One region of the Pseudomonas sp. NPDC088444 genome, then DNA from elsewhere that is predicted to be linked to it. Evidence: predicted binding sites of a transcription regulator. Region 1 holds the regulator's gene; the other holds the start of a gene.
The links. Region 1 encodes FliA, which starts transcription of late flagellar genes. Its sites were predicted from a motif close to CTAAAGTTTNNNNNNNNNNNGCCGNTAA; they were not measured.

Region 1 (3,416 bases):
AATTGCATTGAGCAGATCCGCATCATCCGGCCGGCTTTCCAGCTCGACCAACTGCTCGGACAACTGCTCCAGAATCTCGCCGGCCTCTACCAGAAAATCCTGAAGGATTTCTTCATCGGCGCCGAAGCTCATTGGGGGTGCTCCTAAAATTAACCGTCAACCGATCCAGGGGCCGCACCTTGGGTCTGCGCGGGTGGCCTTCGTCGAAGCCTTCACGCGCCACACCTGCGGCCACTTTCACATAGAACCTGAGCGCTGGAACTTCAGAACCCGAGGCTGGATAGCAGATCGTCTACATCATCCTGACCGGATACGACGTCTTCACGTTTATCGGCATGAATCTGCGGACCTTCACCCTTGGAATGAAGTTTTTCCTGTTCTTTTTGCTGCCGGAACGCTTCCTGATCGTGCTGGATACCGGCAAAACGATCGACCTGGCTGGCCATCAACACCAGCTTGAGCAAATTGCTCTCCACCTCGGTGACCATCTTGGTCACACGCTTGATCACCTGTCCGGTGAGGTCCTGATAATCCTGAGCCAGCAGGATGTCGTTCAGGTGGCTGGCGACCTCGTGGGTCTCCTTCTCGCTACGGCTCAGAAAGCCCTCGACGCGGCGGGCCAGATCGCGAAACTCTTCGGCGCCAATCTCGCGACGCATGAAGCGTCCCCAGTCTGCGCTCAAGGCCTTGGCATCGGCGCTCAGGCCATTCATCAAGGGCGTGCTCTGTTCCACCAGGTCCATGGTTTTGTTGGCCGCACCTTCCGTGAGCCTGACAACATACGACAAGCGCTCGGTGGCATCCGTGATCTGGGACACCTCTTCGGCTTGCGGCATGTGCGGGTCAATCTGGAAATTGACGATGGCACTGTGCAACTCGCGCGTCAGCTTGCCGACTTCCTGATACAAGCCGCGATCACGGGTCTGGTTCAGCTCGTGGATGAGTTGCACGGCTTCGCCGAACTGGCCTTTTTCAAGGCTGGTCACCAGCTCCTGTGCATGTTTCTTCAGGGTCGACTCGAAGTCACCCATTGATGAATCTTTAGGATCCATAGCGCCCTCGCAGCGAACATCAGCTATTGACGCGCTCGAATATCTTCTCGATCTTTTCTTTGAGTACCTGAGCGGTGAACGGCTTCACGACATAGCCATTCACACCGGCCTGTGCGGCCTCGATGATCTGCTCGCGCTTGGCTTCTGCCGTGACCATCAACACTGGAAGGTGACGCAGGCGCTCGTCGGCTCGCACCTGACGCAGCAGGTCGATGCCGGACATGCCAGGCATGTTCCAGTCGGTCACCAGGAAATCGAAAGCACCGCTCTGCAACATTGGCAACGCGGTAGTGCCGTCATCTGCTTCGGCCGTGTTGGTGAACCCAAGGTCACGCAACAGGTTTTTTATGATCCGCCGCATCGTTGAGAAGTCATCAACGATGAGGATTTTCATGTTCTTGTCCAATTCGACCTCCAAGCAGTCTTTAACGCGCCCAGCTCCCGGACGCGCGTTCAATCAATACCGGTGCAGCAACTTGACCGGTGACACGAAAACGAGAGGGCTTTGGAATCGAAAGGTACGAGCGCAGCGGAAAAGCGTCCTGAAGACCTGATCCGACCGGCTCCTGCCTTGTCTCTTTTGCTTCCCACATCACATCTTGCACAGCCGGTCTTACAAGCAACCCGCAGCCTCTATCACGAGGCTGCGCAATCTATCAGCGCGCGCGCCATTCTCCCAGCCGTCCACGCAGACGCGCGGCGCACTGGCTGTGCAACTGGCTGACACGGGATTCGCTGACCCCCAGGACCTCACCGATTTCCTTGAGGTTCAGCTCTTCGTCGTAGTACAGCGCCAGCACCAGGCGTTCACGCTCGGGCAGGTTGGCAATGGCATCGGCCAGTGCGCTCTGGAAGCGCTCGTCTTCCAGGTCCCGCGACGGTTCCAGCGACTGGCTCGCGCCATCCTCGTGCAACCCTTCATGCTCGCCGTCCTGCAAGAGGTCGTCGAAACTGAACAGGCGGCTGCCCAAGGTATCGTTCAAAATCCCGTAATAATCATCGAGACTCAATTGAAGTTCGGCAGCAACCTCGTGATCTTTAGCGTCGCGGCCGGTTTTTGCTTCAATCGCACGAATGGCGTCGCTGACCATGCGCGTGTTGCGGTGAACCGAACGTGGCGCCCAGTCCCCCTTGCGCACTTCATCGAGCATCGCGCCACGGATACGAATACCCGCGTAGGTCTCGAAACTCGCACCCTTGGTGGAGTCGTACTTGGTCGACACTTCGAGCAACCCAATCATGCCCGCCTGAATCAAGTCCTCGACCTGAACACTGGCCGGCAGACGCGCCAGCAGATGGTAGGCGATGCGTTTGACCAGCGGGGCATAACGCTCAATCAGCTCGTACTGGGAATCCTTGGATGATTTGCTGTACATGCGATAGCCACTTGCAGTCATGACACAGGCCCTGCACTGGTCTGATGAACCAGGCGCTCAACGAAAAATTCAAGGTGGCCACGCGGGTTCGCCGGCAGTGGCCAGGTGTCGACCTTTTGCGCGATGGCCTTGAACGCCAGCGCACATTTGGAACGTGGAAACGCTTCGTAGACCGCACGCTGCTTCTGCACGGCCTTGCGCACGCACTCGTCGTACGGCACAGCACCCACGTATTGCAGGGCCACGTCGAGGAAACGGTCGGTGACCTTGGTCAGTTTGGCGAACAGGTTGCGCCCTTCCTGCGGGCTTTGGGCCATGTTGGCCAGCACACGGAAGCGGTTCATGCCGTAATCGCGGTTGAGCAGTTTGATCAGCGCGTAGGCGTCAGTGATCGAGGTCGGTTCATCGCACACCACCAGCAGCACTTCCTGTGCCGCGCGCACGAAACTCACCACCGACTCACCAATCCCGGCAGCGGTGTCGATCACCAGCACGTCCAGGTTGTCGCCGATTTCGCTGAAGGCCTGAATCAGACCGGCGTGTTGTGCCGGGCTCAGTTGAACCATGGTCTGGGTGCCGGAGGCCGCCGGTACGATGCGCACACCGCCCGGGCCTTGCAACAGGACATCGCGCAGCTCGCAACGGCCTTCAATAACGTCAGCCAGGGTGCGTTTGGGGGTCAGCCCCAACAAGACGTCGACGTTGGCCAGACCCAGATCGGCGTCCAGCAACATAACGCGGCGCCCCAGCTCGGCCAGAGCCAGCGAGAGGTTCACTGACACATTGGTCTTGCCTACGCCACCTTTGCCACCGGTCACCGCGATAACCTGAACGGGATGCATGCTGCCCATAGTTAATTCTTTACCTTGTCTTGCTTAGACCCAAGCCACATTTCGGGCTGCACGTTCACTGAGTGAACAATGCCTGGCAGACCAACGATGCAGGTATTTTCCATTGTCATTTTCCTTACCTAGCCCGCGCGCTTGCC
Region 2 (3,416 bases), on a different contig from region 1:
CCCTTGACCAGAATTGGCACGGATAAATCGTGCATCAACTCACCCGTGTCCCGCGTGTAGGTTTGCAACAGCACCGGTTGCTGATGGCTGCCACAACGAATGCCCGTACGGTCGTCAAACTTGCGCTTGGTACGGTTATGCACGGTATCGATTGCAACGTCGCCCGTCAGCGGCTGGCTGAAGGCCTGATTGTGCGTGGGTACATAGCCCTGCTGGGTACAGGCAATGGCGAATACCAGACCTTCGTGGCGTTTGAGCAACGGCTCTTGAATGGCCGGAAGCACCTGATCGGTGTACCGATCGAAGCGGGTCTGATACTTGGCCGGAGACGTGTTGGGGATCGTTTGATAGTGACGGTCGAACAGGTCGTCAAGGCTGACGCGCCGCTGATCGATGTCATGCTCGAATTGCCGCGCGATCTGAGCAGCCCCCTCGCGCGCCAGATCGTAGACGCGCTGGTGGTAGTCATCCAGCCCCACTTGCGCCAGACGCTCACTGATGGTTTCCGCCTGCCCTTCCATCTGCACCGCCGATTGCGCCAGGTGGCGGGTCTGGTCATCGCTGATGGCCAGGTCGCTGCGCATCTGCTCGACAGCGACGAACAGGCTGCTCAATTGCGTCTGGTTGGTCTCGGCCCCCGTGGCGATTTTACCCACTTGCCCTTCGACACCTGCCGCCAGTTGCGCAATGTTCGCCAGTTGCCGCCCGGTCATCTCGACCTGCTCGACACCGCCGTTCAGATCCCCGGAAAGCTGGCGAATCTGCTCGACTACTTGCGCGGTGCGCTGCTGGATGTCCGCGACCATTTCGCCCACTTCTCCGGTAGCGGTTGCCGTACGCCCTGCCAAACCACGCACTTCGTCGGCGACCACGGCAAATCCCCGGCCATGCTCGCCCGCTCGAGCCGCTTCGATGGCGGCGTTGAGCGCCAACAAATTGGTCTGGCTGGCAATCGACTGAATGACCGCCGTGACTCGCTGGATATCTTCACTGCGCTGGCTAAGGGCCTCGATCAGTTGTCGGCTGCTGTCGGCGCGCTCGCTGAGCTGATGCATCAGGGCGATAGACTCGTTCAACACCACCAGACCCGAGTCGCTGCTCTGTCGCACTTCGCTGGCGGCGCCAAGCGCTTGCTGACTGAGAGAGGATGTGGCCCGTTCGGTGGTAATCATCACGTCGGCACTGCTGACGATCTGCTCGGCGGCGTTCACCTGGGATTGCAAGCGGCTCGCCAACTGCTTGACCGAAAAAGCCACGGCAGCCGCCGACAATGCGTTATGGCTGGTGCTGCGCGACAGGTCACGGGTCAGCCGCTCAAGGGCGTCGTCCTGTTTCTCGACAGGGGTGGGGATCGAACGGGAAACCAGCACGCGAGGCAGCCACAGGCTCAACAGTGCCAGAGGCAGGCACCCGTAGACCGGAACCTCGCCCCACGCCATGGCCGCAAACAGCAGACATAGCGCAAGACTCTGCAACGCGGGTGTCCACCAGCCCGAAGAAGCACGCGACGACGCGGCGCTCACCGGTTCTGCGTACGAAGGGAGCGCCCCTGTGTGACTGCCATTGATCGCCATATCCTTGACCCACCCTGCTTATCATTATTTTGAAAGCATTAAACGTCAGATAGCGGCCATGCGCCATGAGCCCTTGGTGGTAGTCGGTCGGATTTCAGCGCATCCGTCAGTCTCGCAAGCGCATGGCAAATCACAGGCGACAAAAAGCCCGACTGTCTCGTTCAAGACAGCCGGGCTGGTGCATCGGGTGTACGAATCAGGCTTGACGCTGGTGGCGATCAATCTGTTCGTGACGTTCCTGGGCTTCGATGCAGTATTTGGTGGTCGGGCTGATCAGCAGGCGCTTCAGTCCGATAGGCTCACCGCTGTCGTCGCACCAGCCGAACGTGTCGTCCGCAATACGGGCCAGGGCCATTTCCAGTTGAGGCAAAAGGCGCTGATCGCGTTCGATCGCATTGACCAACCAGTGACGCTCTTCTTCCACAGAGGCGGCGTCGGCCGGATCAGCCGGGCTGTCCAGGCTTTCGATAGCGATACGGCTCTGCTCGATGCGCTCGTGGGTTTCCACCTTCATGGACTGCAGCAGGGCCTGAAAGAAGGCGTGCTGCTCGGCGTTCATGTAGTCATCGGCCGGCATCGCCAGCAACTTTTCCTTGGTCATTGATTTCTCTATAAAAAAACGTGCATTAAGGCGAATCAAGGGAGCGCCTTGGCCCGATTGTAAAAGCGAGATCGCCAGCGCCATCGTCTCCAGGCGCCACTTGGCACTCAATTTACGAGGGGCGGCAGTCTAAGGCCGGGTGTCGTACTCGGCAACATAATTGAACAAGATTCGCTCAACAAGCCCCCAAATCCCCGGTGGCGTTGAGCCAAACCGGAGTTTCAACCTGTGTCTTAGCGCCGACGCATTCCCCTGTAGCAGTCACCTAAATTTGTGGTGACGTCTGACCGTCCCTATTCCCATCGGTTCAACCGGACCAAAAAACGAAAAGGGCCTGAAATCAGGCCCTTTTCGCATACGACACAGAGGCTAGCGTTTGAGCTTGCGCTTGTTGCGGTACTGGTCGATCACCACCGCAACGACAATGATCAGGCCCTTGATGATGTCCTGCACGTAGGCGTCGACGCCAACGAAGGTAAAGCCGCTGGCCATCACACCGAGGATGAGCGCACCGATCACCGTGCCGGTAATACGGCCCACCCCACCGGCCAGACTGGTGCCGCCGATCACTGCCGCCGCGATGGCGTCCAGTTCATACGATACCCCCATCCCCGCCTGCCCCGTGGCAGCCCGGGCCGAAGCGACCACCCCCGCCAGACCGGCCAGGAGCCCGGCGATACTGTACACGATCACCAAATGACGCTTGACGTTGATCCCGGAGGTGCGTGCCGCCTGCATGTTGCCGCCGATGGCGTAGGTGTATTTGCCGTACTTGGTGTAACGCAAGGCGATGTGGAAGATCACCGCGACCACCAGAAAGATGACGACCGGCATCGCGCCCTGCCCGATGGCCGTGTACGAATCATTGAGCATACTCACCGGCTGGCCGCCCGTGTAGTAACGCGCCAGGCCACGGGCCGACACCATCATGCCCAGCGTCGCGATGAAGGGAGGAATCCCGGTGATGGCGATGATGCTGCCGTTGATCGCCCCTGCGAGCAACCCGACGCCCAACCCCGCGATGACCGGTATCCACACCGGCAAATCGGTCAGCGAGGGGAACACCGCTCGGGTGTAATCCGACGACTGCGCGAGGCTGGCAGCAATCATGGCGGTCAGCGCCAGCACAGAACCCGAAGACAGGTCGATCCCCGTGGTGATGATCACTTGCGTCACACCGATGGCGATCAGACCGATGATCGACACCTGCAAAATCATCAGCACCAGACGCTGGGAGTTCA

Region 2: the regulator FliA is predicted to act here: its motif matches at 1,624-1,651, upstream of ACI2KB_RS02730 (methyl-accepting chemotaxis protein).

What each region holds. Positions count from the first base shown of each region.
Region 1 is NZ_JBJDNK010000003.1:90,000-93,415, reverse strand. It holds gene ACI2KB_RS07415 (chemotaxis protein CheA) at 1-132, opposite strand, end outside; gene ACI2KB_RS07410 (protein phosphatase CheZ) at 264-1,052, opposite strand; gene ACI2KB_RS07405 (chemotaxis response regulator CheY) at 1,072-1,446, opposite strand; gene fliA (RNA polymerase sigma factor FliA) at 1,709-2,449, opposite strand; gene fleN (flagellar synthesis regulator FleN) at 2,446-3,279, opposite strand; gene flhF (flagellar biosynthesis protein FlhF) at 3,399-3,416, opposite strand, start outside.
Region 2 is NZ_JBJDNK010000001.1:537,367-540,782, forward strand. It holds gene ACI2KB_RS02730 (methyl-accepting chemotaxis protein) at 1-1,574, opposite strand, end outside; gene ACI2KB_RS02735 (TraR/DksA family transcriptional regulator) at 1,771-2,175, opposite strand; gene ACI2KB_RS02740 (ABC transporter permease) at 2,545-3,416, opposite strand, start outside.